3 regions of the Thioalkalivibrio sp. AKL10 genome follow, and region 3 is predicted to be linked to each of the others. Evidence: predicted binding sites of a transcription regulator. Region 3 holds the regulator's gene; each other region holds the start of a gene.
What was found. The regulator sigma-54, encoded in region 3, starts transcription at its own class of promoters, with help from an activator protein. The targets are predictions, from matches to a motif close to TGGCANGNTNCNTGCTT.

Region 1 (10,344 bases), on a different contig from region 3:
CATCCCGCGCCAGGGGTTCCAGGGTCTGCACAAAGTCCGCGGCATCCCGCGGCGGCCAGGCGATGGGGGCCGGTTGCGGCGCCGCCTTGCGAGCCGCCTCCGGCGACCCAGCTTCCGGGCGTTGCGGGCCCACCGGGCGCAACTCGAATTCCGCCTCGCCCTGCAACGCCCGCAGGGTATCCAGCTCCGACCGTCGACGCGGCATTTCCAGAGCCGCCTGGCGCTCCGGATCATTCAGTGTCTCGGGATCGACAGGCTGCTGGGCGGAGAGCTGACGCATCAGGGCATCACGCAGGCCGATGCCGTCGCCCTGGCTCATGGCCTTGGCGAACTCCTGATCCTGCATCTCCAGGTACATCTCGCTCTGGTCGTTGTCGAACAGGCCGTCGCCCAGAGAGGCCTCACGCATCTGCTTGAGCATCTGGCCGATCAGCATGGCCTCGAACTCGCGAGCCACGGCCTCCAGACCCTTCTGATCGCCCGAACGCGCGCCCCGGGCCAGGTCCTGCAGACCACTGGGGTCCGAGGCCATGGCCGCGCGGGCCTGCATCTGGGTATCGACGCCCGAGCCAATCATCAGATCACCACCAGCTCCGCGCGCAGGGCACCGGCCTCGCGCAGGGCCTCCAGGATCGCGACCAGATCACCCGGGGCCGCGCCGACGTTGTTGACCGCGCGGACAATCTCGTCCAGCGAGGTGCCCGGGTCGAACAGGAACATGGTGTTGTCGCCCTCCTCGATCGCGATGTCGGTATCCGGCTGGATGGCGGTCTCGCCCTCGCCAAAGGGCGCAGGCTGGACCACTTGCGGTGCCTCGCTGATGGTGACGGTCAGACTGCCGTGGGAGACGGCCGCAGGGGTCACCTGCACACTGGAGCCGATCACCACGGTCCCGGTACGCGAGTTCACGATCACGCGCGCCGGCGGCGTGCCGCGTTCGATCGGCAGATTCTCCAGCTCGGCCACGAAACCGACCCGGTGATCCGGGTTCGCCGGCGCCCGCACCCGCACGGACGAGCCGTCGAGGGCATGGGCCACGCCATGGCCGAAGGTATCGTTCACCGTCTGCACCAGGCGATTGGCGGTGGTGAAATCCGGTCGGTTGAGGTTCAGGGTGACGTGATCGCCCTGGGCGAACGCGGTCGGGACCTCGCGCTCCACGGTTGCGCCGTTGGGGATACGGCCGACGCTGGGCACGTTCACGGTGATGCGCGAGCCATCGGTGCCTTCCGCGCCAAAACCGCCCACGATCAGATTGCCCTGGGCGATGCTGTAGGTCTGGCCATCCGCCCCCTTCAGCGGTGTCATCAGTAGCGTGCCGCCGCGCAGGCTGGTCGCGTTGCCCATGGACGACACGGTGATATCGATCCGCTGACCCGCCTTGGCGAACGGTGGCAGTTCAGCCGTGACCATCACCGCGGCCACGTTGCGCAGCTGCGGGTTGCCAGCATCCGGCGTCAGCCCCAGCTGGCCCAGCATGTTGTTCAGGCTCTGCACGGTGAACGGGGTCTGGGTGGTCTGGTCCCCCGTACCATCGAGGCCGACCACCAGGCCATAACCGATCAGCTGGTTATCCCGCACGCCGGAGACACTGGCCACATCCTTGACCCGCTCCATGTAGCTGCGCTCCTGCATGGCCACCTGCTGCTGCATCGCGGTCTGCGCCGAGACCGCGGCACTCCCCAGCCCCGCCACCAGCAGCGCCGCCAGGAGCAGTAGCCCCAGCCGGCGCCAGTCGCCGAACGGCGCAGCCGGTAAGCCTGAGGCGCGTTGTGTCGTGCGTGTGGAATCCATGTCGTACCTCGCCACGGTCATGCCGGGTCAGAAGGGCCAGATCGGGCTGTTGAAGAAGCGCGTGATCCACCCGGGTGTGTTGCTGTCCGCCAGTACGCCGGAACCGCCGTAGTACACGCGGGCGTTGGCCACCTGGGTGGAGAGCACGGTGTTGTTGGTGGTTACGTCCACTGGGCGCACGATGCCGCGAAAGCGCACGTACTCCTCGCCCTGGTTGATGCCCAGCCATTTCTCGCCCTGCACGACCAGGTTGCCGTTCGCCAGTACCTCGGCCACGGTCACGGTGATCTCGCCGTCGAGCTGGTTGCTCTGCGAGGAGTCCCCGGACCCGTCGAAGTCCCGCGAACTCGAGTTGCTCGCCCCAAACAACGGGCGACCGTTGAACGTGGCATCGCGGCCGAAGGCCGAGAGATTGCCCAGCTCCAGATTGGAATCCTTGCCGGTGGAAGTCGACGCCGACTTCTGCGCGTTGGTGCTCTCCGCAAGGATGACCGTCAGGATGTCGCCGACATTTCGCGCCTTGTAGTCCTCGAACAGCCCCTGGGAGTGGGCGGCCTGGTAGATGCCGCCATTGTTCTGCGACTGCGGGACCGGCTGCGCCGGCATCACCGGCTGGTACTCCGGGTTGTCGTCCGGCTTGGTCGTCTGGGTGGCGGCGCAGGCGGACAGCAACAATGCGGCGGTCACGGCCAGGGCCAGGCGGAGAACGGTTCCGAGGCGCGTCATCAGATCACCCGATCGTCTGGTTGACGAACTGCAGCGACTGGTCGGCCGCGGAGATCGCCTTGGAGTTGACCTCGTAGGCGCGCTGGGTCTCGATCATGTTCACCAGCTCCTCGGCAATGTTCACGTTCGAGGTCTCCAGCGAACCCTGCACCACCGTGCCGGTGCCGTTCAGGCCCGGCAGGGACTGCTGCGCCACGCCCGAGGCCGCAGACTCGCGGAACAGGTTCTCGCCCACCGCCTGCAGACCGGCCGGGTTCACGAAGTCCGCCAGCTGGATATTGCCCAGCTCCACCGGGGCGGCCTGGCCCGGGATCTGCGCCGTCACCGTGCCGTCCTTGCCGATCGAGAGGGACTGGGTGTCCTCCGGCACGAACAGACCCGGCTGCAGCGGGTAGCCATTGGACATCACCACCTGGCCATCCGAATTCAACTGGAAGCTGCCGTCCCGGGTGTAACCCACATTTCCGTCCGGCAGCAGGATCTGGAAGAACCCGCGGCCCTCGATGGCCATGTCCAGCGAGTTGTCCGTCTGCTGCAGGTTGCCCTGCTGGAACATCTTCTCGGTGGAGACGGCGCGCACCCCGGTACCGATCTGCAGGCCCGAGGGCAGCTGCTGATCCTGGGTGGCCTGGGCGCCTGGCTGGCGCACGGTCTGGTAGATCAGGTCCTCGAATACCGCCCGGTCCTTCTTGAAGCCGGTGGTATTCACGTTGGCCAGGTTGTTCGAGACCGTCGACATGCGCGTGTGCTGCGCGTCGAGGCCGGTCTTGGCGATCCACAGTGCCTGGTTCATGGTGTTCTCCTGTCGTTACTCTCGAAACCGTGCATCAGCCGAGGCCGAGCAAGCGGTTGCTGCTTTGTTCCAGCGTGTTGGCGCTGTCCATCATCTTCACCTGCATCTCGAAGTGACGGGACAGCTCGATCATCCGCGTGAGCGCCTCGACGGTGTTCACGTTGCTGCCCTCCAGCATCCCGGAGACCACGCGCACCTCGGCATCCGCCGGCGCCTCGCCCCCTTCCGCCAGGCGGAACAGGCCGTCATCCCCGCGCTGGAGCTCGTCGGTGTCCGGGTTGACCAGGCGGATGCGTTCCACCGCCGCCAGGGCCTCCGGGCCCACGCCCAGCGGACGCACGCTGACCGTGCCATCGGTACCGATTTCGATCTTCTCCGCCGGCGGGATCGCAATCGGCCCGCCATCCCCCAGTACCTGGTGACCCTGCGCGGTGCGCAGCAGCCCGAAGGCGTCCACATGCAGCGAGCCGGCGCGGGTGTAGCCTTCCTCCCCGTCCGGGCCCTGGACCGCGATAAAGCCCTCGCCCTCGATGGCGATATCCATGTCGCGCCCGGTGCTCTGCATCTTGCCCTTGCTGAAATCCACCGCATCGTTGCCGATCTGGGTGTAGTCGCGCGAGGCATGGCCCGGCCCGCGCACCGGCAAGGTATCTGCCGTAGCCAGGGCCTGACGGAAGCCGTCGGTATTGGCGTTGGCCAGGTTGTGGTTGTTGATGGCCTGTGCGTGCATCGTCTCCTTCGCACCGGACATCGCGATGTACAGAAATCGATCCATGCTCAAGCCCTCTTCAGCGTCTCATCCGCGACTTAACGGATGTTGATGATCGTCTGGGTGACCTGATCGGCCGTGGAGATCGTCTGCGCGTTCGCCTGGAAGTTGCGCTGCGCAGTGATCAGATTCACCAGCTCCTGCGCGATATCCACGTTGGAGGCCTCAAGTGCACCGGCCTGAATAGTCCCCAGGTTGCTGGTCCCTGGCGCCCCCAATTGGCGATCGCCTGCAGCGAACGTTTCGGCCCAGTTGTTATTGCCCAGCTGCTCGAGCCCCTGCGGGTTGCGGAAATTGGCCATTGCTACCTGCCCAAGCACGGATGACTGACCGTTCGTAAAGCGGGCGAAAACCACGCCGCTGGAGTCGATATCGACTCCAGTCAGACGTCCGGAGGCAAAGCCGTCCTGGTTCAAGTCATTAACCGAAAAATCCCCGCCGTACTGAGTCGTGCCGTCGAAATCCATTTCAAACACCAGCGGCTCGGCCCCATTGCCGAGAGCTGCAGTCGGCACGGTTACCTGGGCCGGCTCAGGGTCCACGCTTGAAAGTGCACCGCTCCCGTCGAATTCAAGGTCGAACGAGCCATACGGATCCGTGCCATCGTCCAGGCCTACATGGGCTGTCCATTCACGATTACCATCCCCCTTCACGAAGTAGACGGTTGCGTCACGTGCAGTACCCAGCGAGTCGTACACCGTCAGGGATGAGGAGAAGTTGTAGGTATCGGGATCCGTCAGATCAAAATCATCTTCCGGCGCCTCGGCATCGGAACGCAGGTTAACGAGAGCCTCGATCTGGCTCGTCGCCTGAGGAGGTGCATCACCGGTCTGCAGACGAATATCGCCCAATTGCCCGGTATTGAAGTCCGGATCGGTGGTGTTCGGATTCTGCGGCGGGTAGCCCTGCAACTGCTGGCCCTGGTTGTTCTCCAGAAAGCCGTCACGATTGACCTGGAATTCGCCGGCCCGGGTATACACCGTGCTGCCCTGGTCGTTCAGTACGAAGAATCCCTCGCCGTCGATGGCCAGGTCCAGGCCGTTCTCGGTGAACTCGGTCCGGCCCTGCGAGAACTGCTGGGTCACCGCCTGCAGGCGGGTGCCGGAGCCGATCGCCGTCTGGCTGATACCACCGAAGCTCTGGGCGAACACGTCGCCGAATTCCGCCCGCGAGCGCTTGAAGCCGGTGGTCCCCGAGTTCGAGACGTTATTGCCGGTGGTCTGCAGGTCGGCCTGGGCCGCGTTCAGTCCGCTCAATCCGATATTGAAGGGCATGGGGTGTTTCCTCCGTTAGGGTTCGTTCGACGCGCGCCGGTCGTTAGCCGCCAATCCGCCGTACATCCGAAAAGCTGATCTCGCCCAGGCCTTGCACGGTCAGTGCCAGCCCGGAATCGTTACCCACCGCGACGCTCTCCACGCGGGCATCCAGGAAGGTATCCACGGCCTCGGACTGAGTCCCGGAGCGGGCCGTGGCCTTGAACTCGTAGACGCCCGGGGGTGCGAAGGTCCCGTCGTCGCGCATGCCGTTCCAGCTGAACTCCTGCAAGCCGCTGCCGGCGGCGCCCAGGTTCATGCGGCGGATGCGCTCGCCGTTCGGGCTGTAAACGTCGATCTGCAGCTCCTCCGTGGAGCGATCCAGGTCCACCGCACCCTTGACCATGCCGTCCGGACCCAGCTCGCCGAATTCGACGGGAACCAGTACGTCCTTGCCTACCAGGGAGGCCGCCTGCAGCGTCTGGTTCTGGCCCAGCGACTGCGCCAGCTGCTTGAAGGATTTGGACAGCTCCTCGATGCCGGTTACGGTCGAGAACTGCGCCATCTGGCCCAGGAAGTCGCCGTTGTCCATCGGCTCCATCGGGTCCTGATTCTCCAGCTGGGTCGTCATGAGCTTGAGGAAGTCGGACTGGCCCAGGCGGTCCATGTCCTTGTCCTGTTTCTGCTCGGGGCGCGAGAGGCCCAGGCGATCCAGCAATTCGGGCGATATCTGTGTCATCGATGGCTCCCTAGCCTTGACCGATCTGCAATGTGCGCTGGAGCAGCTGACGCGAGGTCTCCATCACCTCCACGTTGGCTTCGTAATTGCGCGAGGCGGACATCATGTTGGCCATCTCCTCCACCACGCTGATGGCCGGACGGAAGATGTAGCCCTCCTCGTTGGCCTGCGGGTGATGGGGTTCGTAATGCGCATGCGGCGCCGCCTGCGACTCGGTCACGCCGGCCACCCGAACGGCCGTCGACGAACCGTTCGGGTTGGCCTGGTCCATCACGCTCTGGAACAGCACCTGCTTGGCGCGATAGGCCTCGTCGGGGTTGGTCGCGGCGGTGTTCGCGTTGGCCAGGTTCGAGGCCACGGTGTTCAGGCGCACCGACTGCGCCGACAGCGCCGAGGCGGAGGTATTGAACAGACTGAAGAGGTTGCTCACGACATCGATCTCCCGATCAGGTCCGCGTCACGCTAGCGGTCTCCCCGCAGCGCCTCGCGGATGCCGGAGACCCGGCGATTAAGGAATTCCAGACTGCTCTGGTACTGCACCGCGTTCTCGGCAAAGGCGGCCCGCTCCATTTGCGGATCCACCGTGTTGCCATCCAGAGATGCCTGCGAGGGAGTGCGGTAAAGGGCCTCGACCTGCCCGTTCATCGCGCCGGCGTTGGGGTCGAGATGCGCCGCCTGGCTGCGCGCCATGGGCAAGGTGTTGCCGCCGCCGGCCGCGGATTCGAGCACCGCACGAAAATCGATATCCCGCGCCTTGTAGTTCGGGGTATCCGCGTTGGCGATGTTGGAGGCCAACAGCTCCATGCGCTGCGCCCGCACATTCACCGCCTGCGGAGAAATACCCATCGCCTTGTCGAGAGAGAGACTCATCGCTTCCGTCCTGTCCGCCCGTGGCGGACCCTCGCTTGGAGAACGGGGCGCACCGATTGCGACCCTTCGCAGGGGGACTGAAGCAATCGTTATGCCATTCTCGAGCGGCGTGCCGCAGGGGCGCAGGCACAGCGGGCAGCCAGGGGAAGGGATGGAACGACTCGCCGCCCGCATTGCACGGGCGTTCCCGGGAATCAGCCCCGAGGCTGGATTACGTCAGGACTTCAGACGAAGTACCGAGCCGTACTCGGTTCGTACGGTCTCGAAAGCCTGGGTATAGGGCCCTGCGGTCTCGGAAGCGCCAAGAAACAGATACCCGCCCGGATTCATCTGCCGGGCGATAGCGTCAAGAACCTGTCGCTTAGTGTCGCCCGAGAAATAGATCAGCACGTTGCGGCAGAACACCAGGTCGAACTTGCCCAGCGCCGCATAGCTGTCGATCAGGTTGAGCTTCTGAAAGCGACAGCGCCGCTGCACATCCGGGATCACCTTGTGGCCATCCGCGACGGTCTCGAAGAAGCGCGCGCGCCGGTTCTCGCTGAGCCCGCGCACGATGCTCAGGCCGTCGTACACGGCCCGCCGCGCATCGTCCAGGATCTTCTCTGACAGGTCCGTGCCCAGAATGGAGACCGGAACCTTCCGGGCCGGCCGCGACTCCTCCCATTCCGAGACTACCATCGAGATCGTATAGGCCTCCTGCCCACTGGAGCAGCCCGCGGACCAGACCTTGATGCTGCCTCCCTTCGCGGCCAGTTCCGGCAACAACACGTGACGCAGGATCTCGAACGGAAAGCCATCGCGGAACCAGGACGTCTCGTTGGTCGTCATCGCATCGATCACGCGGGTGCGCAGGCGCGGATTCGGGGCCTGCCGCATGGCATGCAGCAGTTCCGGGACGCTCTTGAAGTCAAACTCGTCGAGCAGGCGCGACAGACGACTGGAAACCAGGTACTGGCGGCTGTCGCCCAGCACCAGACCGCAGCAGTCCTGCAGAAAGCGGGAGAACTCCTCGTAGTCGCGGGAATCGATCACCGAGTCATCCCTGAGCGCTGTCCATCGTGATTAGGCATCCTGATGACGAATCCTTGACCGGGGCCTCTTGGCCGGAAAACCGGGGTGATCCCGAAGATCGGGTCGAGTATACGGCGTCGCGCGCATGGCACCATACAGCCCGAGTGGCGGCCACCCGTCGCCGCTCCGGGCTTGCCGAGCGGCAACGCGGTTCCGCCCGACCGGTCATTCGGCCTGTTGATCCGGGCGCCCGGTCTGGTCCAGCACCGCATTCGCCAGCTCGTCGGGATTGAACTTGGACAAAAAGGCATCGGCCCCGGCGCGCTTGACCATATCCGTGTTGAATTCCCCACTCAGTGAGGAGTGCAGCAGCACCCGCAAATTCTGCAGCGCGGGATTGTCCCGGATGCGCGCGGTCAGGGTGTAGCCATCCATGCGTGGCATCTCGATATCCGAGATCACCAGTTCGACCTGGTCGCCTACCGGCCCTTCCGCGGCCTTCTGCTCAAGGAAGTCCAGTGCTTCCTGGCCATCCTTGAAGACATCGTATTCGAAACCGAGTCCCTTGATCGCCCCCTCGATCTGCTTGCGCGCCACCACCGAGTCATCGACGATCACGACCTTGCGCCCGCTGGCCTCGCGGGCGTTCTCGCGGATGGATGGCGAGACCTCGCTGGGCAGCGGATTGACGATGGAGAGCACCCGTTCGACATCGATAATCTCGACCAGCTTGTTGTCGATCTCCGTGACGGCCACCAGGAAGGATTCGCGCCCGGTTCCGCGCGGGGGCGACTTCACGTCCTGCCAGTTCACGTTGACGATGCGGTCCACCGCCGACACCCAGAAGCCCTGCACCGAACGATTGAACTCGGTGACCACCACCTTCTGCTCCCCGTTGTCGACCGCCCCGACGGCGCCACGCAGGCCCATCGCTCGCGTCAGGTCAATGATCGGCACGGTACCGCCACGCAACGTCGCCACTCCGCGTACCACGCTCATGGAGCCGGGAATCTGACGCAGCGGCGGCGACGGAATCACCTCGCGGACCTTGAAGACATTGATCCCGAAGGTCTGCGACCCACCCAGATGGAACAGCAGCAGCTCCATGCGGTTCTGCCCCACCAACTGGGTTCGCTGATTCACATCGTCAATGAATTGACTCATCGTGCCGCTCTCCTTGCCCCGATTGCTCTTAGCACCGGACAGGCCTCAAAGGCCAAGTGTGCACCGCGCAACCCCGGCCTGTCATTTGCATTTGCGTGCATGCGCCTTCTGACGCCGCCTCATGGCCATAACGGCCGCCTCCGACGGGCCTTGAATGCGCGCGCGGCGCGGGGTGCCCATTCATTGGCACGACATCTGCATGTTTTTGCGCACTGAAACCGCACGCGACTCGCTCGACATCGACGCAAGATCCGTCAAACCCGAGCCATTCGCGCACAGTCCGACGCCCGCACCGAACTGGCTGCGCAGGACAGGACCAAACAGGACCGCAACATGAACCAGCGCCGACCCATTTCAGAATTTTCTTCCGCTGCCAGGAAGACGCTGATCCGTTCGCTCGTTCGCGTTGGGGCCTCATTCGTTCCAGGAAAAGGCGGGCCCTCCGGTGCCTCGCCAGCGAGCGTGATCGACTCGAGCGCAAACGTGCGAGCCATTCCGCGTCTCCTTGCCGGAGTCGCCCTCTTGTTCACCCTGGTACTGCTGTCTACCAGCGTCCGGGCCGAAGTCCACCCGGTTGACGACATCCGCCACGCCGCCGAGCAGTTCCTGATTCAGGAACTGGGCGTTACCGATACCGAGAAGGATGTTTCCATCGAGATTGGCCAGCTCGACAAGCGTCTGCGCCTCGTCCCCTGTACGGACGGCCTGGAAGCGCGTTTCCCACCCGGCGGGCGGCGTGACGGCAACACCGCTGTCCATATCCAGTGTGCCGGCCCGGTGACCTGGCAGTTATACGTGCCGGCGACGGTCGAACGTTACGCCGAAGTGCTGGTTGCGAACCGTACCCTGCCGCGCCAGCACACCCTCTCGGCGGGCGACCTGCGTTTCCAGCGAATCGAGACCTCGCGCCATGCCGGCAGTTATCATGAGGAAAAGAATGCCCTGATCGGCCAGCAGACCCGGCGCAGCATCCGCCCGGGTCAGATCATCGGAACCCAGCACGTGAGCCCGCGCGAGATCATCAGTCGCGGCCAACGGGTTACCATCCTGGCAGAGAACGGCTCAATCGCCATCCGCATGCAGGGCGAAGCGCTGGAGAACGGGACGCTGGGCGAACGAATCCGCGTCAAGAACGCATCCTCCGGGCGCGTCGTCGAAGGCGAAATCCAGGCCTCCGGCCACATCCGGGTAGCGCTTTGAGGCCTCGCCCCACCATGCACGCCAA
Region 2 (10,344 bases), on a different contig from region 3:
TCCGCGGACGAATCGGGCTGGTGCTTGCGCTCCTTTTTCTCGGACTTCGGCGTCTGCTTCGCTGCGGTCGCGTCATCACCTCCCCCCGCAGCAGCCCCGCCTTGCGCGGCGTTCAGCAACTCATCGGGATCAGCCGCGTCTTCGCCGTCGTCATCCTTCTGCTCGGCCAGGGCCGCCGCCCACTCATCCGCCAGCGCCTGGTCATCGCTGCCGCCTTCGGTGTCGGCCATGGTTTCAGCGCCCGCGGTATCTTCATCCACGGCCGGGGTGTCCTGTTTGGGATCGTCGGTGTCAGCCATGCTGCGCCCTCTATCGTTTGATAATGCGTTCCGAAACCTGGATCGCATTCATGCCATTGGATACGCCGAACTTCCCGCGGAACATCGGGATGTCTTCGACCTGCAAGGTGATCTTCTCGGGGAGGTCCACCGGGATGATGTCGCCCGGCTGGATATCCAGCAGCTCGCGCACGGTGACCTCGGTCTCCGCCAGCATGGAGCTGATCTCGACCTCGGCGGTCTGGATCTCCTCCTGCAGCGCGTGCATCCAGCGCTGGTCCACATCGGAGCGATCCGACTGGATGCCGGTATCCAGCTGTTCGCGGATCGGCTCGATCATCGAGTACGGCAGGGTCACGTGCAGATTGCCGCCGCCCCCGTCGAGCTCGATGTGGAACTCGCTGATAACCACGATTTCGGTCGGCGAGACGATGTTCGCGAACTGTGGGTTGACCTCGGAGTTCAGGAACTCGAACTTGAGCTCCATCACCGGCTGCCAGGCCTTCTGCATATCCTCGAAGGCCCCCTCCAGCACGCCGTGGACGACCTTCATCTCCATCGGGGTGAAGTCTCGTCCCTCGATGCGGGTGTAGTAGCGTCCGTCGCCACCGAAAAAGTTGTCGACCAGGATGAACACCAGCTTGGGATCGAACACGAACAAGCCGGTGCCATGCAATGGATGCGCCCGCACCAGATTGAGGCTGGTGGGGACAAACAGCGAGTGCATGTACTCGGAGAACTTGGTGATACGGGTACCGACCACCGAGATCTCGGCCGAGCGGCGCAGTACATTGAACAGACGGACCCGGAGCTGACGCGCAAAGCGCTCGTTAATCATCTCCAGCGTGGGCATGCGCCCACGGACGATGCGATCCTGCGTGGCAAAGTTGAATTCCCGCGCCTGACCGTCACTCGGATACGGGTCTTCGGTCTCGACGTCGCCCTCATCCACACCATGCAGGAGGGCATCGATCTCGTCCTGGCTGAGGATATCCGTCTGCGCCATAACGGGGCTCCTACTGCATCACCAGTTCGTTGAACAACACGGCCTCGACCGCGTCCGGCGCATCCCGCGAGCGCAGAATCTCGCGGATTGCTTCCTTCAGCTCCTCCGCCAGCGATTCCTTGCCATCACGCGTATTCAGATCCTCGTAACGCTGCTCCGCCAGGATGCCCAGGATGTCGTTGCGGATCGCCGGCATATGCCGCTCGAACGCCTCGATCACCGGCGCCTCGTGGGTCACCAGGCTCACCTCGGCACGCAGATACCGGATGCGTCCCGGCGCTTCGATGTTGACAGTCATCGGCTCCAGGCTGGTGTAGAAGCGCTCGGGCGGGCCTTCCACCACCTGTTCGGCAGCCTCGTCGCCCGCAACCAGGAAGAACCAGGCCGCAGCGGCCCCGCCGCCCACCAACAGAATCACGATCAGCAGCAGCACAAGCAGCTTGCCCATGCCGCCCTTCTTCGGGGTGCCGCCTTCTTCGTCGTCCAGATTGACTTCCTTCTTCGCCATGTCGCACCCGCTGTCCGGTAAACCGAGGATTTGATCTCGGAAAAGACCTTAGCAAGGCAGATGCCAGCATTGGCTTTCTATCGATTTATCCGATAGTTAGCGACCAGTACTGGAGGGGAAGGAAGGACACTTCGGGGGAAGGAACGGGCGATAACGTCAAGAATCGGCCGCCCGCCGCGCGGGAAAGACGGATTCTTGGCGGCACTCATGGAAGATCGCTACGACAGAGAAAGACGCCCGATGGGGCAGGTCACGGATACCGCCGGCCGCCCATCGGATATCGCAAGACAAGACCGAGCCCGCGCCGGGCTCGCCTCAGGCAAACAGATCCAGGCGCCGATTCAGCATCGAGAGCGTGCTGCCGCCATTCTCGTTGTCTTCGGCCTCGTCCAGTTCCGAAGCGGTCCCGGCGGCGGCCTGGCGCTCATCCTGCTCGGCCTGCTCCTCGGCCGCCTGGTCGGAGACGGTCGCGTCCTCGAGCATCAGCCCGCTCTCGGCGAGGCTGTCGCGCAAGCGCGGCATGGCCGCCTCCAGCACCTCGCGGGTCACCGGATTGGCACTGATGAACTGGATGCTTGTGCGGTCACCCTCGACCAGCACCCGAATATCCAGACTGCCCAGCTGCGGGGGATGCAGCTTGAGCTCGGTTCGTCCACCCTGTGCCTGGGCGAGCATGCGCACCTGATCGGCCAGCTCGCGGGCCCCGTTGGGCTGCTGCAGGAGCCGGGTCAGGTCCAGTCGCGGCAACGCGCGTGCAGCGTCCGCCCCCTCGACCTGGCCACCGGCGAGAGCCGGCAGGACGCCCCCCAGGGGATCGGTACGCCCCCGACGCGACTCGTCCCCGCCCTGGGTCATCCACTGGGCGAGGACATCGAGCACACCGTCCCGCGACAGCCCGCCCTGCGCGCCCAGCAGTTCGGGCTTCAGTGCGGCCAGGCCGTCGCGCCCGCCCGCCGCCTGGCTGGCCTCGACAAACAGGCGCATGACGGCTGCAGGCAGGGGCTTGACCGGCAACGCCTGGCCCTCGGCACCCCCGCGGCCAGAGACGCCCGCCTCCCAACGGGCGGTATCCATGCGCCCCGGTTCCTGCACTCTCGCCATCAGGCTGGCGACCGGCAAGCCCTTGCCACCCGCCTCGTCGCCCGCGGCGAAACCCTGCCCGTCGAGTAGATCCTGCAACCGCGCCAGCATGGCTTCCAGATCGAGCCCTTCCAGCTCGTCCCCGGGCACGCCCAGGTTCGCCAGCAAGGCCTCCATCTGCGGCTCCAGAACCGCGAGGAACCCCTCGCCGTCCTTCCCTTTCAGCCCCTTCAGGCCGTCCAGGTCCTGCAGCGATGCCTCGCCGCCCAGCAATTGCAGCAGCGGCAGCATGCCCTGACCGGTGTTCTGTGTCGCGATCATCTCCGAATCCTCGGTGTGCCGGGCGAATCCCCGGGCCCTTGCCCTAATCGATAGTCACGGTCCATTCAAGAACCTTGCCAACGCGACGCTTCCTCGCGCGCATGAGCCTGCCGCGTGGCCCACAAATCCTGTTCGGTTTGCTGGCGCCGGGCGCCGTGTTGCGCCGTCTCGGCCTTCCGGCGTTGCAGCAGCTTTTCCAGCGACAGGCTGTTGCGGTGGCGCTCCAGCCACTCCTGGCGCGCGGTCTCCACCTGCGACTCCGCCGCCTGAATGCGCAGGTCCTGTTGCTCCAGCGCCGAGCGCAACTGGTCGCGCATGCCCGCCAACCACTTGAGGGCGTTGGCGTCATCCGGCAGGGTCGCCTGCAGATACTCGCGCTGATAGGTTTCCAGGCGCTCGCGCTGACCGGCAATGCCATCCAGTTGCTGCAGACGTTCACCCAACTGGCGGGTGGCCTCGCTCTCCTCGATCCGGCGCAGGCGCAACAGTCGTTCCAGGCGCTTCGGGTTCATGCCGCCCCGCCAACCAGCGCCAGCAGGTCATCCCGCGCCCGGTCAAAGCCGACGGCCTCGTCGCGACCCTGCGCCAGATACGCCTCGAGGCGCTCGTGCATCGCCACTGCCTCGTCCAGATGCGGGTCGGCACCCTTGCGATAGGCCCCGACCGCGATCAGATCGCGGTTCTGCATATAGGTGGCGGAGAGTCCGCGGAAGCGTCGCGCCGCGCGCTCGTGTTCCGGCGAGATCAGCGAAGACATCACGCGCGAGACCGATGCACCGATGTCGATCGCCGGGTAGCGCCCGGTCTCTGCCACCTCGCGCGACAGCACGACATGGCCGTCCAGGATCGCGCGCGCGGCGTCCACGATCGGATCGTTCTGGTCATCGCCCTCGGCGAGCACGGTATAGAAGGCGGTAATCGAGCCGCCCCCTACGTCGCCGTTGCCAGCGCGCTCCACCAGTTGCGGCAGGCGCGCAAATACCGATGCCGCATACCCCTTGGAGGCCGGCGGCTCGCCGATCGCCATCGCGATCTCGCGGGCGCCCTGGGCAAAGCGGGTCAGGGAGTCCATCAGCAACAGCACGTGCAGGCCCTGGTCGCGGAAATGCTCCGCCACCGCAGTGGCCACCCAGGCCCCGTGCTGGCGCAGCAGCGGCGACTGGTCGGCCGGCACCGCGACCACCACCGTGCGCGTGCGCGATTCCTCGTCGAGAATCTCGTGGATGAACTCGTTCACTTCCCGACCGCGCTCGCCGATCAGTCCGACCACGATCACGTCAGCCGTCGTGTTACGCGTCATCATCCCCAGCAGCACACTCTTGCCGACCCCGGATCCGGCGAACAGACCGAGGCGCTGACCACGACCCACCGACAGCAGACCATTGATTGCCCGGATCCCAACATCCAGCGGCTCACGTACCGGTGCGCGTTGCAGCGGGTTGATCGGCCGCCCGGCCAACAGCCCAAACTCATGGGTACGGATTGGGCCTTTTCCGTCCAGCGGCTGCCCGTTGGCATCGATCACGCGGCCCAGCAACCCCTCCCCGACCGGAATCTGACGCTGGTTGTCCAGCGGTTCGATGCGCGCGCCGGGCGTCAGGCCCGCCGCGATCTCCTCGGGCATCAGGAACGTGCGTTCATTCTGGAAACCGACGACCTCGGCCGGCACCGTGTCTCCGTTCTCGCCGTGGATCAGCGCGCGCCCCCCTATGGGCAAGCGCAGGCCTTCCGCCTCCAGCGTCAGGCCGGTCAGGCGCGAAAGGTGACCCTCCGACTGCGGCGGATTGACCCGCTCGACCCGCCCGCGCGACTGCTGCAGACGACCCAGCAAGCCGCTATTCAGCCGCTCCCGGCCCTTGCGGCGCACCTCGTCGATCGGGGTACTCATGAATCCTCCGGGGCCGCGCTGTCCACGGAATTGGCGGACTGGTGATCTTCCTCGTCGGGTGCGCTGTCCATCTCCGGATACTCGCCATCCCAGAGGGCTTCCACCGCGTGCTGCAGACGCCGCTCGAGACTTGCGTCGACACTTGCCGCGCCCGATTCGAGGCGGCAGCCGCCGCGCGCCAGGCCCGCGTCCGGGACCCAGGTGATGCGCGCATCCGCCCGCTCACCATAGGCCTCCACCAGCGCCTGGTCCTCCGGGTTCAAGTGCACCCGAACCTCCTGGTTGCGCCCGGGAAGCTGGGCCAATGCCCCCTCCAGGACCGTCCGGATCTGCTCCGGTCGCGTCTCCAACTCGCTCTGGACGACCTTGCGTGCAAGCGCCGTCACCAGCGCCAACAACTCCGGCTCCAGGGCATCCGCGGCATCCGCCAGGGGATCAGCAAGGCCGCCGGCCACGGATTCCAGCATGGCGACCGTCTCGCGCAGTTTCTTGTCCTCGCGCGCCCGGGTGGCCTTCTCGGCCTCTTTCTTGCCAAGCTCATGCCCCTCGGCATAACCGCCCTCGAACCCGTTCTTGCGGGCTTCGTCCTCGATCTCCTCGATCTCGGCGGCCGTCGGCAGGCGACGCGGGGGATGGACCCCATTGTCACCAATCTCCGGCGGCTCCCAAAGCGATGCCGCCGCGTCGGTGTAAAGCCTGGCCGCCGGGCCATCGGTCACAACATCGCCTCGCTACCACCGCCACCCAGCACGATATCGCCGTTCTCCGCAAGCCGGCGGGCCACGGACAGGATCTCCTTCTGCGCGCCCTCGACCTCGCTGACCCGGACCGGGCCCTTGGCCTCGAGGTCCTCGCGCAGCATCTCGGCCGCGCGCTTGGACATGTTGCGGAAGATCTTGTCCTTCATGTCGTCGTCGGCACCCTTCATGGCAAGCACCAGCGATTCCGTCTGGATCTCGCGCATCAGCGTCTGGATACCGCGGTCGTCGATCTCCACCAGGTTCTCGAACACGAACATCTCTTCCTCGATCCGCGAACCCAGATCGGAATCGGACTCCTTGATCGTATCCATGATCTCCGCCTCCCGTGAGCCCTCCATCAAGTTCATGATGTTGGCCGCCGAACGCACGCCACCCAGCATCGACGTCTTGCTCGCGGCATTGCCGGAAAGCTGACGGTCGAGGATCTCGTCCAGCTCCTGCAGGGCCTGGGGCTGGACGCCATCCATGGTCGCAATGCGCATCACGATGTCGGACTGCACCCGCGCGGGCAGGTACTGCAGGGTGTCCGAGGCCTGGTCGGAGTCGAGGTGGGAAAGCACAATCGCCACGATCTGCGGGTGCTCGTTGCGCAGCATGTCCGCGATCGCCCGCGGGTCCAGCCACTTGAGTGCCTCGATCCCCTTGGAATTGCGTCCCAGCAGGATGCGGTCGATCAGGCCCGAGGCCTTGTCACCCAGCGCGCTCTCCATGACGCTGCGCACGTACTCGTCGGCACCCACCCCCAGCGCCGTCTGTTCCTGCACGTGAGTGGAGAACTCGTGCAGCGCCGCGTTCACGTCACTGCGCGAAATGCGGTCCATGGAGGCCATCGCGGTGCCAATCTTCTGCACCTCCTTGGGCCCCATGTGGCGCATGACCTCGGCGGCGGCGTCCTCGCCGAGGCTCATCATGAACACGGCGGCGCGCTCGGCACCTTCCTGTTTGGCGTTCTTGTCAGCGGCCATCGTCACCCAACCACGTCTTCATCACCTGTGCCACGCGCTTGGGGTCCTCGCGGACCATCTCGCGCACCGCCTCCAGATCCATCTCCTGCTGGTCCGGCCCCTTGGGGCCAGTCAGCGCAGCCACGGCCGAACCCTCGCCCTGGCCCATTGCCATGCCCGTCTCGCTGCCGCCTGACTCGTCGGTCAGCGCCTCGCGATCTTCCTCGCGCCGCGGCGGCGGAGCCGGCCGCTTCATCAGATGTTTCATCGCCGGACGCACCACCGTCAACAGGATAATCAGAGCCAGCAGCAATGCCGCCACGATCTTGACCACCTCGAGGAACCAGGGTTGTTCCCAGAACGCGATTTCGTCCGCCGCCACCGCCTCGATGGGCGCTTCGAACGGGGCGGTCACTACATTGATCGTATCCCCCCGTTCGGCATTGAATCCTACCGCCTCGCGCACCAGCGCCTCGATGCGTTGCAGTTCCTCCGCATCCCTCGCCACCTGCACGGTCTCGCCGTCCTCGTTGACCTCCTGGCGGAAGTCCACCACCACGGCCGTGGACACGCGCTGCACGCCGCCCGGCATCTCGCGGATATGGTTGATGCGGCGATCCACCTCGTAGTTGCGGGTGATATTGGTGCTGCGGCTGCCCGGGAGCGCCGCGGGCGGGCCCTCACCCTCCTCGCCTTCCTCGCCGACCACCCCACCGGCGGGGGGCTGGTTGGTCAGCGCCCCGGGGACACCCCCGATACCGCCCTCGGGTCCGGTGCGCTCGTCCTCGCGGGTCTGCTCGGACCGCAAGGCAATCGTCTCGGGATCGTACAACTCCTCGGTGCGCTCCACCTGCGAGAAGTCGATGTCCGCGTTCACCTGCACCCGGACCTTGTCGCGCCCGACGATCGGAATCAGCAGGTCACGGATACGGTCGGTATAGCGGGTCTCCACGTCGCGGGTGAAACTCAGGCGGTCACCACTGCGACCCATGCCCGACTCGCCGCCATCCTGCGTCAGGAGCGTCCCGCTTTGGTCCACCACGGTGACCCGTTCAGGCTCCAGATCAGAGGTGCTGGACGCGACCAGGTGCACGATCGCACCGACCTGCGACTCGCTCAGGGACCGCCCACCGCGCAGGTGCACGACCACCGACGCGCTGGCCGGGCGCCGATCACGCACGAACACCGACTGCTCACCCTCGGCAATGTGCACACGCGCCCGGTCCACCGCATTCAGCGACGCCACGGTACGCGCCAGTTCGCCCTCCATCGCCCGATGGTGGCGCGCCCCCTCGATCATCCGGCTCGTACCCAGGCCGGTATCCTCCTGCAGCAGCTCGAAGCCCATGTCGCCGGAACGTGGCAGGCCTTCGCCGGCCAGCTGCAGTCGCGCGCCCGCCACCTCGCCCTGGGGCACCTTCACCTGCCCCGTCGTGGAATCGACCTGATACTGGATACCGGCCTGCGAAAGGACTTGCACGACCTCCGCCGCATCCTCCGCATCCATGCGCGGAAATAGCGGTACGTAGGTCGGCCGCAACGCCCAGTACAGCAGCGCCACGATCACCACAATGGCACCCGCCAGCATCCCGATCAGGGCCAGCTGGCGGCCCGCAGGCATCCCGTTGAACTCCTTGATCCCGCCGGTCACCACCGCGGGAAGGGATTGTGCATTTTCGGCCATCGTCCGTTCTCTCCCTCAGCCCGATCGGCCGATCAGACCTGCATCCGCATGATTTCCTGATACGCCGTCAGCAGACGATTGCGCACCTGGTTGGTCGCCTCGAAGGCGATGCTCGACTTGCTCATCGCGGTCATCACCTGCGGCAGGCTCACGTTGTCGTCGCCCAGCTCGAAGCGCGTCTGCAGATCGGTCGCCTGCTGCTGCACCTGATTGACACCCCGCAGCGACTCCGTCAGCACGTTCTGGAAGTCCGCGCCGCCGACGCGCTGGGGTTCGCGCGTTTGCTGGGCCGCATTCGTGTTCTCCACGCCGTTGGCTTGCGTCAGTTGACGCATTTGCTGCAGGACGTTCTGGATCTGCATCTCGCTCATGCTCACTACCCCCGGGGCGTCTTGTTACGCCGGCCGACCGACCACGAAGGGCCCGCCGTATTTTCGTGTTCGACAGAAACTCTCTAGCAATCCATATGCCAGGCGACGGCACACTAGCCCGACGCGGGCACCGCAAAGCCGTGCTCGCGCAGACGCGCAATCTTGTAACGCAATGTTCTGGGGCTGATTCCCAGCCGGTCGGCCGCCTCCTTGCGCCGCCCGCCGGACTCGCGCAGGACGTTCATGATCACCCTGCTCTCCTGCGTCTGCAGGGTCTGCTCCAGCATCGGTGTCGGGTTCTCGTCATCCGGTATCGATTGCGCCCCGGTGGTCACCTCGCCGGCCCCGGTACTCCAGGGGTTCACCATGTCCGCATCCAGCCAAACCGACTCTGCACTCACCTGCGGATCCGCGTTGTCATGCAATGTGACCGCGCGTTCCATCACGTTCGCCAGTTCGCGCACGTTGCCCGGCCAGTCGTGTTCGCGCAGCCGTCGTTGTGCGCCGTCATCCAGGGTCTGGAGCTGGCCGCCACTCAGGCGTCGGAGCAACGCCTCGGCCAAGGGCACAATATCTTCCGCACGCTCGCGCAGTGGCGGGATGCACAGGGGAAAGACGTTCAGTCGGTAGTACAGGTCTTCACGCAAATGCCCTTCGGCCACGGCCGCGCGCAAATCGCGATTGGAGGTCGCGATCACGCGCACGTCCACGCGCTGCGGCCGCCGCCCGCCCAGGGGCTCGACCTCGCGCTCCTGCAGCGCACGCAGCAGCTTTGCCTGCAAATGCACCGGGATCTCCGTCACTTCGTCCAGCAGCAATGTGCCGCCGTCAGCCCGCACAAACTTGCCCGGTCGCGCCTCGACCGCGCCGGTAAAGGCGCCCTTGGCATGCCCGAAGAGCATCGCCTCAAGCATCGCCTCGGGCAGTGCGGCGCAGTTGATCGCTTCGAATGGTCCCCGTCGCCGCGGCGAGCGCGCGTGCAGCTGCCGCGCCAGGACCTCCTTGCCCACCCCCGACTCACCGGTAACGAAGACGGTTGCCGTGCTGCCGGCAATGCGCGTCACGAAGCGATCGATGCCACGCATCACGGGACTGCGTGTCACCAATGCAGGGACCTCGAGCGACGGCTCCGGCCGCACTCGCGGACGCAGCCACCCGGCCAGCTCGTCCGCCATCCGCGGGAGCGCGAAGTGCGCCTCCAGCCCATGTCGCATCGCAGCCAGCTCCTGATCCTGGCTTGCGTCGCGGCTGACTGCCGCCAGTGCTGCCGTGGCTTGGCTCAGGGCATCCCGGGACACGTCCGCAGGATGCGCCAGCAGGATGACCGCCGGGGCGGACACCTCCAGGGATTGCACCAGCGCGTCGGCAGTACACGTCTGCAGACGCACCCGCGGGATCGTGGCCAGCACCTGGACCACGGCCTCTCGTAGTTCGGGTTCGGCATCCACCAGCAGGATCGTGGCTCGCGACATGAAGTTCTTCCCGTATCGATTCGGGGAAGAT
Region 3 (10,344 bases):
AAATGGAGGCCCACGGCGAGCCGGCACGCCTGGAATCACCCGATCCGGAAACCGGGGAGATGCGCATAGCCACAGCGCTGCGCATCGACTACCTGCTGAACGAGGACCGCATGATCCTCACCGACCAGGCCCATGTGGTTACCGCCAGCGAAGAGGCGCGCGGCAAACGCATCACCTATGACCTGACGACCGACGTGATCGAGGCCGAACGCGGCGAAGGCGACAGCGAGCGCGTGCGCATCACCATCCAGCCGCGCGACGACGAATGAACGCCACAGCCCCCAGCCCATCCGCCACACGGGCACAAACCAACGACCGCCTGATCGGACGCGAGCTGACCAAGCGCTACGGCCAGCGCACGGTGCTGGACCAGGTGGACGTCGACCTCGCGCCCGGCGAGGTGGTCGGCCTGCTGGGCCCGAACGGAGCCGGCAAGACCACCTGCTTCTACAGCCTGGTCGGGCTGATCCGCCCCAATGCCGGGCGCATCACCCTGGGCGAACGCGATATCACCCGCGCGCCCATCCACGTGCGCGCGCGCGCCGGCCTCGGCTACCTGCCGCAGGAGGCCTCGATCTTTCGCCGCCTGAGCGTGTGGGACAACCTGCAGGCCGTGCTCGAGCTGCGCCCCGGACTCGATCGCCACGAGCGCCGGCGCATTGGCGATGCGCTGATCGAGGAGTTCCAGCTCGAGACCGTGCGCCACAGCCCGGGCATCGCGCTGTCCGGCGGCGAACGCCGCCGCGCCGAGATCGCCCGCGCCCTGGCCGGGGATCCGCGCTTCATCTGTCTGGACGAGCCCTTCGCCGGGGTGGATCCGATCTCGGTGGGCGACATCCAGGACGTGATTCGGCATCTCGCCCAGCGCGGCATCGGCGTACTGATCTCCGATCACAACGTGCGCGAGACCCTCGGCATCTGCCACAGGGCCTATATTCTGAGCGAGGGACGCCTGCTCGCCGCCGGTACACCGGACGAGCTGCTGGCCGATCCCCAGGTGCGCCGGGTCTATCTCGGCGAGAACTTCCGCCTGTGAAAGCGCCCCATATGCGGCCCGGTCGGTGCACAAACCACAAGGCAGGCTTTAAGATTCCATCAATGCCAACCCTCGCCCCGCATACCCGATGCTGAAACCCGGCCTGAATCTGCAGCTGGGTCAGACGCTGACCATGACCCCGCAACTGCAGCAGGCGATCCGCCTGTTGCAGCTGTCCACGCTCGAGCTCCAGGTGGAGATCCAACAGGCGCTGGAGAGCAACCCCATGCTCGAACAGGTCGAGGACGAAGATGCCGAGGCCGACACCGAGCGCCTGAACCAGGACGGCGAGCTGGTGGAAGGCGATCGCATGGAGGCCACCACTACCAGCGACGACGTGATCCCCGAGGAACTGACGACCGACAGCCGCTGGGACGACATCTACGAGCCGGCCCCGACGCCCAACAAGGGCGTGGATGACCGCGACCCGCTGGAAAACACCAGCGACGACGACGGTGAGGGCCTGCAGGATCACCTGCTGTGGCAGCTGCATCTGAGCCATCTGACACCCCGCGACCAGCGCATCGGGGCAGCCCTGATCGACGCCATCAGCCCCGACGGCTATCTCGAGGGTGACCTGGAAACCCTGGCCGAGACCATCAGCCGAGGCGAGGATGAAACCGTCGGCGTCGACGAGGTCGAGGCAGTGCTCCACTGGATTCAGCAGTGCGACCCGCTGGGGGTCGGCGCGCGCGACCTGCGGGAGTGCCTGGAGATCCAGCTACGCGAACTGGCCCCGGACGCCCCGGCCCGCGAGGCCGCACGGGCGATCCTGGAACACGGCATGGACAGCCTGGGCAAGCGCGACTACAAGGCCCTGCAGCGCCAGTCCGGCGTACGCGACCCGGACGAACTGGCCCGCGCACTGGACCTGATCCGCACCCTGAACCCGCGCCCCGGCGCACAGATCAGCTCCGCCACCTCGGAATACGTGGTCCCGGATGTCTACGTGCGCCATAGCGCCGAGGGCTGGCGCGTGGAGCTGAATCCGGAGATCGCACCGCGTATCCGCATCAACGACCTCTACGCCGGCATGGTGCGCCAGGTCTCGGATGCCCGCGACAGCGCCTTTATGCGCGATCAGCTGCAGGAGGCACGCTGGTTCCTGAAGAGCCTGCACAGCCGCAACGACACCCTGCTGCGGGTCGCCGAGGCGATCGTCCACCGCCAGCAGGGCTTTCTCGAGCATGGCGACGTCGCGATGCAGCCATTGATCCTGCGCGACATTGCCGAGACCCTGGAGATGCACGAATCGACCATCTCGCGGGTTACCACGCAGAAATACATGCACACCCCGCGCGGGGTCTTCGAGTTCAAGTATTTCTTCTCCAGCCATGTCGGCACGAACGATGGCGGCGAGTGTTCCGCCACCGCCATCCGTGCCATGATTCGCGAATTGATTGGCGACGAACCCCCGAACAAGCCGCTCAGCGATGCCCGGCTCGCCCAGGTCCTGTCGGACCGGGGCATCAACGTAGCGCGCCGCACCGTAGCCAAGTACCGCGAGGCGATGCACATCCCTTCATCCAGCGAACGCCGGCAGATGGCCTCGATGCCCACCGGCAGCAAGTAACCAAGGAGTCCTGACCATGCAGATCAACCTGACCGGCCACCACGTGGACATCACCGACGCCCTGCGCGACTACGTCAACGAGAAGTTCGCGAAGCTGGAGCGCCACTTCGACAAGGTCATCGACGTCCACGTCGTGCTGACCCACGAGAAGACCCGGAATCAGCACAACCAGGCCGAAGCCAATCTCCAGGTCAGCGGCAATCACATCCACGCCGAGGCCTCTCACGAGGACATGTATGCCGCGATCGACGCGCTGATCGACAAAGTCGACCGTCAACTGATCAAGCACAAGGAAAAGGTCAAGGACCACCACCGCGCCGAAGGTGCCCAGCGCAACCGCGAGCAGGCCTCCTGATCCATGACGATTGCCGAGTTGATCACCTCCGAGCGCATTGGCCTGCAACCCGAGTGCTCCAGCCAGAAACGGGCCCTGGAGGCCCTGGCGGACCTCCTCGCCGGCGGAGGTGACGGCACGGGACCGGGGAGCAACGCGATCTTCGAGGCCTTGTCCGCGCGCGAAAAACTCGGATCCACCGGTCTCGGCCATGGGGTTGCGATTCCCCATGGCCGCCTGGCCGATCTCGAGGCGCCGCGCGTGGCCGTGCTGCGCCTGGAAAAGGGCGTCGACTTCGACGCCATGGATCACGAGCCGGTCGATATCCTGATCGCACTGCTGGTCCCGGAGGCCGCCACCGGCGACCATCTCGACCTGCTGGCCCAGCTCGCCCGCGGCCTGTCTCAGCCAGACACCATCGGAGCGCTGCGCCGGGCCGGGGACGCGGCGGCCCTGGAACAGGAACTCGTGCGCCGCTTCAGCGAGGACTAAGCCCGTGGAACCCGCCGCCAGCCGCGATTCCGGCGCGCAGCGTCTGCCATGAACGAGGCGCTGGGAGAAGGCGGAATCGCCCGCGACATCAACGTGGAGAGCCTGATCCAGGCCATGGGAAACCGCCTGGATCTTCGCTTCGTACACGGCGAACACGCAGCACCCGACCGCAAGCTGGTCGGCGACGACGGGGACGACCTGCCGCTGGCCGGCCATCTCAACCTGATCCGGCCCAACCGCATCCAGATCATCGGCGACTTCGAGGCCCGCTACATCTCCAGCCTCAGCGCCACCCAATGCAACGACCTGATCCTGGAGATGGCCCGCACTGGGACCACCGCGGTGATCTTCGCCGAGGACACCTGTCCGTTCTCGGAGATGCCCGACGCCCCGCAGGAGGCGCTGCCGCTAATCCTGTGCTCCAGCACCAGCAGCCACGAGATCATCTCGCTGCTGCGCTATTTCCTGCAGCAGCGCCTGGCCCATTTCGAAGTGCGCCACGGCGTGTTCATGGAGATCCTCGGGATCGGGGTGCTGATCAGCGGTGCCTCCAGCGTCGGCAAGAGCGAGGTCGCACTGGAACTAATCTCGCGCGGGCACCGCCTGATCGCCGACGATGCCCCCGAGTTCGCGCGCATTGCGCCCGACATCGTGCGCGGCCACTGCCCGGCCCTGCTCCAGGACCTGCTCGAGGTGCGCGGTCTTGGGGTGCTCAACATCCGCGCCATGTACGGCGATTCCGCGATCAAGGGCGGCAAGTACCTGCGCCTGATCATCGACCTGCGCGATCATGGCGAACCCTCGCCGGTCCCCGATGACCGGCTGAACGGGCGCCGCGGCGAGATCGATATCCTCGGCCTGCGCGTCCCCTTGATCAGCCTGCCGATCGCGCCGGGGCGCAACATCGCAGTGATGATCGAGGCGGCCGTGCGCAACCACATGCTGCACATGCAGGGCTATATCGCTGGCGACGACCTGCGCGCACGCCAGCGCCGCCAGATGAGCGGCGAGACGGAGGAGCCGCCCTACCATCGCGCGGTGCCCGCCACTACGGTCCCCAACCCGGACCCGGAGGGCTGAATCGGCCATGCGCCTGCTAATCGTCAGTGGCCTGTCCGGGTCCGGCAAGACCGTGGCCCTGCACACCCTGGAGGATGCCGGCTACTTCTGCGTCGACAACCTCCCGCTGCCGCTGCTGCCGGACCTGATCGATCAGGTCCGGCAGGGCCACTACGACACCGAGACCGACCGCCATCTGGCCGTGGGCGTGGATGTGCGCAGCGGCCTGGAGGCCCTGGAGGGGTTCTACGATCTCCTGGCGCAACTACGGGCGGACGGGGTGCAGGTGGAGGTCCTGTTCCTGCAGGCGGCCAGCGAGGTGCTGCTGCGGCGCTACCACCTGACCCGCCGGCGCCACCCGCTGGCGCGCGACGGCGTGCCACTGGTCGAGGCCATCGACCGCGAACGCGAGTGGCTGGGCCATGTGGCCGCGGAGGCCGACCTGACGGTCGACACCTCGCGCCTGTCGATGCACGATCTGGCCCGCACCCTGCGCGACCGCATAGGCGAGCGCGGAGAACACGAGCTATCCCTGCAATTCCAGTCTTTCGGCTTCAAACACGGCGCGCCGCTGGATTCCGACTTCGTGTTCGACGTGCGCTGCTTGCCCAATCCGCACTACGAAAGCGATCTGGCCGCCCTGACCGGTCGCGACCCGCCCGTGTGCGAGTTCCTTGAGCGGCACGCGGAGGTCGCGGCCATGTTCGACAGCATCCAGGGATTCCTGTCCCAGTGGCTGCCGCGCCTGCTGGACGATCACCGCAGCTACGTAACCGTCTCCATCGGCTGTACCGGCGGGCAACACCGCTCGGTGTATCTGGTGGAGCGGCTTGCGGAGGCGTGGCAGGATCGGGAACATGTTACTGTTAGCACCCGTCACCGCGAGCTGGGGAAACAGTAACCACTGGACGCGGGACGAGGGCCTTCTGGAACCCGCAATCGGAGCAGATCCATGGGCGTTGGTCTCATTCTGATCACGCATCAAAACCTGGGCGATACCCTGCTGCAGACCGCGCAGAGCATGCTCGGGGGCCTGCCCGAGGACTGCGAGTCCATGGCGATGTCCCAGAACGACGACCCCGACGAGGTCCTGGCCCGCGCCCGCGAGCGCCTGGCGACCCTCGACAGCGGCTCGGGGGTGCTCGTTCTAACCGACATGTTTGGCTCCACGCCTTCCAACGTGGCGATTCGTGTCGCCCGGGGTGCAAATGCCCGCGTGATCGCCGGCGCCAACCTGCCGATGCTCATCCGCGTGCTCAACTATCAACACCTCCCCCTGACCGAACTGGTCAACAAGGCCCTTTCGGGCGGCCATGACGGGATTCTCCTCTGCGATCAGGAGTGCAGCGATGCCGCAGCGCGTAGTCCCCATCGTTAATCGCCTGGGGATGCACGCGCGCGCCGCGGCCAAGTTCGTCAGCCTGGCCAGCAAGTTCGCCGCGGACGTCTCCGTCTCCCGCAACCAGCAGGAGGTGAATGGCAAGAGCATCATGGGCGTGATGATGCTGGCCGCCGCCCAGGGCAGCGAGATCACCATCGAGGCCGAAGGCAAGGATGCGCCGGAGGCGCTGGATGCACTCGCAGAGTTGGTTGCCGATCGTTTCGGCGAAGAGGCCTGAACCTCCGAGTCCCGCCCGCACCGGTCAACAACCACCATCCCCCTGCGGGGCTATCCGGGCCACGCTCCCGGGTCGGAGGCCGCGTCACCCAGCCCGTCCAGGCCGACCTGCTCGAGCTTGCGCTCCGCCAGGCGCACAGCGGCCGTCAAAGCCTGCTCCGGGGGCTCCCCGGAGACCAGCGCGTGGATCAACCCGGCATTGAAGGTATCCCCCGCCCCCACGCTGTCGACCACCCGCAGTCCGGGCGTCGCTTCACAATGGTGGATCGCGCCCCGCACGGCCATCCAGGCCCCTTCGGCCCCGGCGGTCACGGTCAGGATGCGATCCGGGAAGCGCTCGGAAAGCTGCTGCAGCGCAGCCTCGGGAGTGCCCGCCACGCTCGCCGCCCAGTCGCGCGAGAGCATCAGGACATCGGCATAGTCCAGGCATGCGTCGAGCCCCGGCCGGGGCTTCTCCAGCTCCAGCGACACCGGCTGGTCAAAGATGCACTCGCGCACCGCGCGCAGGATGGACGCAAGGGCCTCCGGGTTACGCCCCTCGAAGTGCAGCCAGTCATATTCCGGCCAGGGTACGCCCGCGAGATCCTCCACCCCGAGTTCGGGCAGGTCGCGATGATGGACGATGGTGCGACTTCCCGTCGCCCTAGAGCGAAGAATATGGGAGGTCGGCGTCGCTCCGGGCCGGCGTACGCAGTGACGAACATCCAGTCCGTGGCCCTCCAGGGACTCGCTCAAGGCATCCCCGGCCGCACCCTCGGCGATGACCGCGGCCAGGCCCGGGCGGTGGCCGAACTGCGCCAGGATCGTTGCCGTGTTGGTCGCGTTGCCTCCGGGCTGGGTGGTGCTGGCGAGCGCCCGGACCTCGTCGTCCTCGGCCGGGAAGGCTGCAACATCGAGGGTGTGGTCGAGCGTGACAATGCCGGTCGCGAGGATACGTGCCATACGGGCTCCCGTGATGAATGCGCGCCATTCTGGCGGGTCGCGCCCATTACGTCATCTCGCATATTCGTCATCCGCGGATGCTCCTGCGACAATAACCCCTCTGCCTCAGGAGGCCCCGACCGGTATGGCCACGTTCCCTTCTCCCGAATCCGCCGAAGCCGCCTTTTACGCGGCCTTTCAGGCAGGCGATGCACAAGGCATGCGCGAAATCTGGCACGACAGTGCGGAGTGCGTCTGCATCCACCCAGGTGGCGAGCGCCTGCAGGGAACGGACATCATCCTGGAAAGCTGGGACGACATCCTGCCGGGGATGCGCGGGGTGATCGTACACCGGACCCAGGTGACGGCCATCCCGGGCGAAGACCTCACCCTCCACGTATTGCGCGAAAACCTGTATGTCCAGGGTGAACGGCGCGGCGTCATGCTGGCGACCAATGGCTACCGCCATGATGGGGAAAGCTGGCGCATGGTGCTCCACCACGCTAGCCCGGACCCGGAACCCACGCCGGAATGGCCCACCGGGGGCGTGCACTGATGGCGACGGATGCCGATCGCTGCGTCGAGGCGTATTACGCCGCCTTTCGTGCCGCCGATATCGAACAGATGATGCGCCTGTGGGGCGAGCGTCCCGACATCGTCTGCATCCACCCGGGCAGCCCGCGCGCCCACCGGGGCGTGGCAGAGGTGATGGAGAGCTGGCTGCTGGTCTTCGCGCGTGAACTGAATATCGGGATCGAACCGAAGATCGTGGGCCGCCACGAGACCGGGGAGATCATCAGCCTGGTCATCGAAGAGGCGATCACGCGACCGGGCGACGTCGCGCCCACCGGGACGATCCTGATCAGCCAGACCTGGCGCTGGCTGGACACGGGCTGGCGCCTGCTGTTTCACCACGCCTCGCACGGGCGCCGCTCACCGCCATCGCAGGACGGCATGTTCGTCCCCGATGGCGGCGGCAACACCCGCCACTGACGATCAACGCGACCCGGCGGGAACGACACGCAACCGGTCATACGCGGTTCACAGGAAGGCTGGAAGATCGGAAGGATGTTTTGCGGGTGATGCCGGGGGCACAGGCCCCTTGTGCGCATTTTCCGGCTTTCTGTTGGTGATTTTCTCTTCCTGACTCGCAAAGGCGTTCAGCCAGCCGCCGGGTCGTAGGATGGGATGAGCGCAGCGAATCCCATCAAGGGACGGACACGACGCGGGAACTGATGCGTTTCGCTGCGCTCCACCACACCCGACCGCAGCGGAGGGGACCCAACGCTCCCCGCGATTGGCTGAAGCCCGTGGCTAATCCGATTTGTCTTTGCCTCCTGCGTGGAGGAGCCAACTACCCGTCGGGGCGGGGCTGGCACAGGTCGGGGCGCTGCACCTGCAGGGCCGCGCATACGCCCTTGACCGCGTCGCGCACCCGCCGCCCCTTGCCCTCCAGCGTAAGGTCCGCGACCTCCTGATAGAGCGGATCGCGGACCGCGAACAACTCCTGAAGGCGGGCCTTCGGGTCCGCGGCCTCCGCAATCAGCGGGCGCTTGCGGTTGCGGCGGGTCCGCCGGAACTGCTCCTCTACCGGCACCCGCAGGTAGATCACGAACTGATCGCGCAGCTGTTCCCGGTTCTCCGGGCGTTCGACAATCCCCCCGCCGGTGGCAATCACCGCGCCCTCCTGTTGCAAGAGCGACTCCAGCATCGCCGTCTCGCGCCTGCGAAAACCGCCCTCGCCCTCGAACTCGAAGATGGTCGGGATATCCACACCGGTACGCCGCTGGATCTCCTGATCGGTATCGAAGAACGGCCGACGCAGCAGCCCCGCGAGGCCGCGCCCGATTGTGCTCTTGCCGGCCCCCATCGGGCCTACCAGTACGATGTTCTGCATGGGCGCCAAGGCTACTGGCTGGGCCACCCAAAGAAAAGCCGGGGACAGGCCCCGGCTTTCGAGATCGAACCCATCGGGGGCAAGCCCCGACGCTACACCTTGCGCTCAGTCGAGTACGCGCGGCGTCACGAAGATCAACAATTCCGCTTTGGAATTCTCCGTGGAGCGGTTGCGGAACAGGTTTCCGAGGAACGGGATATCCCCGAAGAACGGCACCTTCTCGAGGTTGGTGCGGCTGTCGATCTCGTACACACCGCCCAGGACCACGGTCTCGCCGTTGCCGACGAAGACCTGGGTCTCCACCTCGCGCTTGTTGATCCCCGGCACCCCAAGGATCACACGCTGGCTGGGCTCGTCCTTTGTCACCTTGATGTCGAGGATCACGTTGCCGTTCGGCGTGATCTGCGGCGTCACTTCCGTCGACAGTACGGCCTCGATGAACTGGGTCGAAGTCGCGCCGGATGCAGTGGCTTCCTGGAACGGGATCTCTTCACCTTGCTTGATCGTCGCCGTCTGGCCATTGGCGGTGATCACACGCGGGCTGGAGATGATCTCGCCGCGGCCTTCCACCTGCAGAGCCGAAAGCTCCAGATCCAGCAGGATACCGCTGCGCAGGATGCTGAGGCCGGCACTCCCCGCGTTACCACCAGCAGGCAGCGAACTGTTCAGACGATCGCCAAGAGCAATGCCGCCAATTCCTGCTGCACCGGGACCCGTACCTCTCCCACGGGCGCCAAGACCACCTTCCTGAAGGTCAGATTCGGTTCCTCCCGCCCCTTCTGAGGAACCCGAAACACCAAGACGAGTTCCTCTGTCTCCGCGAGTCCCACTGATTCCGAAGCGGGCGCCCAGCTCACGGTTGAAGGTATCCTCCGCGATCACGATGCGGGTCTCGATCAGCACCTGCTGAACCGGTACGTCCAGCGTCGAGACCAGGCGACGGACGTCCTCGATCCGGCTCTGGGTATCCTGCACCAGGAGGGTGTTGGTGCGCGTGTCGATGGTGATGCTGCCACGCTCCGACAGGAACTGCCCGCCTTCGTCACTCCGAATCAGGGACGCGATCTGCTCGGCCTGGGCGAAATTGATCTGCACGAACTCGGTGCGCAGCGGCTCCAGTTCCTGACGGTCGCGCTGTGCCTCCATCTCCAGGCGTTCACGCGCCGCGATCTCCTCGCTGGGGGCGACGTACAGGACATTGCCGTCCATTCGCTTGTCGAGCCCGCGGGCACGCAGGATGATATCCAGCGCCTGGTCCCAGGGGACGTTGTTCAGGCGCAGGGTGATGTTGCCACCCACCGTGTCACTGACCACGATGTTCAGATCGGTGAAATCCGCCAGCAACTGCAGAACGGAGCGCACCTCGATGTCCTGGAAATTCAGGGACAGGCGCTCGCCGGCGTACTCCTCTTCC

Region 1: a site for sigma-54 is predicted at 7,025-7,041, ahead of flgB (flagellar basal body rod protein FlgB). Genes of this name have one in related genera too.
Region 2: a site for sigma-54 is predicted at 1,842-1,858, ahead of fliL (flagellar basal body-associated protein FliL). Genes of this name have one in related genera too.

The regions. Positions count from the first base shown of each region.
Region 1 covers NZ_KB907143.1:282,308-292,651, reverse strand. The annotation lists gene flgJ (flagellar assembly peptidoglycan hydrolase FlgJ) at 1-577, opposite strand, end outside; gene G333_RS0107190 (flagellar basal body P-ring protein FlgI) at 577-1,794, opposite strand; gene flgH (flagellar basal body L-ring protein FlgH) at 1,822-2,520, opposite strand; gene flgG (flagellar basal-body rod protein FlgG) at 2,525-3,313, opposite strand; gene flgF (flagellar basal-body rod protein FlgF) at 3,348-4,088, opposite strand; gene flgE (flagellar hook protein FlgE) at 4,121-5,356, opposite strand; gene G333_RS0107165 (flagellar hook assembly protein FlgD) at 5,400-6,074, opposite strand; gene flgC (flagellar basal body rod protein FlgC) at 6,085-6,504, opposite strand; gene flgB (flagellar basal body rod protein FlgB) at 6,537-6,944, opposite strand; gene G333_RS0107150 (protein-glutamate O-methyltransferase CheR) at 7,161-7,976, opposite strand; gene G333_RS0107145 (chemotaxis protein CheV) at 8,181-9,119, opposite strand; gene flgA (flagellar basal body P-ring formation chaperone FlgA) at 9,642-10,319, shown strand.
Region 2 covers NZ_KB907143.1:616,920-627,263, forward strand. The annotation lists gene fliN (flagellar motor switch protein FliN) at 1-299, opposite strand, end outside; gene fliM (flagellar motor switch protein FliM) at 310-1,284, opposite strand; gene fliL (flagellar basal body-associated protein FliL) at 1,295-1,792, opposite strand; gene G333_RS0108740 (flagellar hook-length control protein FliK) at 2,108-3,193, opposite strand; gene G333_RS0108745 (flagellar export protein FliJ) at 3,259-3,705, opposite strand; gene G333_RS0108750 (FliI/YscN family ATPase) at 3,702-5,081, opposite strand; gene G333_RS0108755 (FliH/SctL family protein) at 5,078-5,800, opposite strand; gene fliG (flagellar motor switch protein FliG) at 5,797-6,807, opposite strand; gene fliF (flagellar basal-body MS-ring/collar protein FliF) at 6,797-8,470, opposite strand; gene fliE (flagellar hook-basal body complex protein FliE) at 8,503-8,841, opposite strand; gene G333_RS0108775 (sigma-54-dependent Fis family transcriptional regulator) at 8,955-10,313, opposite strand.
Region 3 covers NZ_KB907142.1:327,545-337,888, forward strand. The annotation lists gene lptA (lipopolysaccharide transport periplasmic protein LptA) at 1-269, shown strand, start outside; gene lptB (LPS export ABC transporter ATP-binding protein) at 266-1,036, shown strand; gene G333_RS0101605 (RNA polymerase factor sigma-54) at 1,125-2,609, shown strand; gene hpf (ribosome hibernation-promoting factor, HPF/YfiA family) at 2,626-2,964, shown strand; gene G333_RS0101615 (PTS sugar transporter subunit IIA) at 2,968-3,435, shown strand; gene hprK (HPr(Ser) kinase/phosphatase) at 3,484-4,515, shown strand; gene rapZ (RNase adapter RapZ) at 4,523-5,395, shown strand; gene G333_RS0101630 (PTS sugar transporter subunit IIA) at 5,447-5,872, shown strand; gene G333_RS0101635 (HPr family phosphocarrier protein) at 5,844-6,113, shown strand; gene G333_RS0101640 (PfkB family carbohydrate kinase) at 6,164-7,054, opposite strand; gene G333_RS0101645 (nuclear transport factor 2 family protein) at 7,179-7,589, shown strand; gene G333_RS0101650 (nuclear transport factor 2 family protein) at 7,565-8,026, shown strand; gene G333_RS0101655 (shikimate kinase) at 8,388-8,930, opposite strand; gene pilQ (type IV pilus secretin PilQ) at 9,036-10,344, opposite strand, start outside.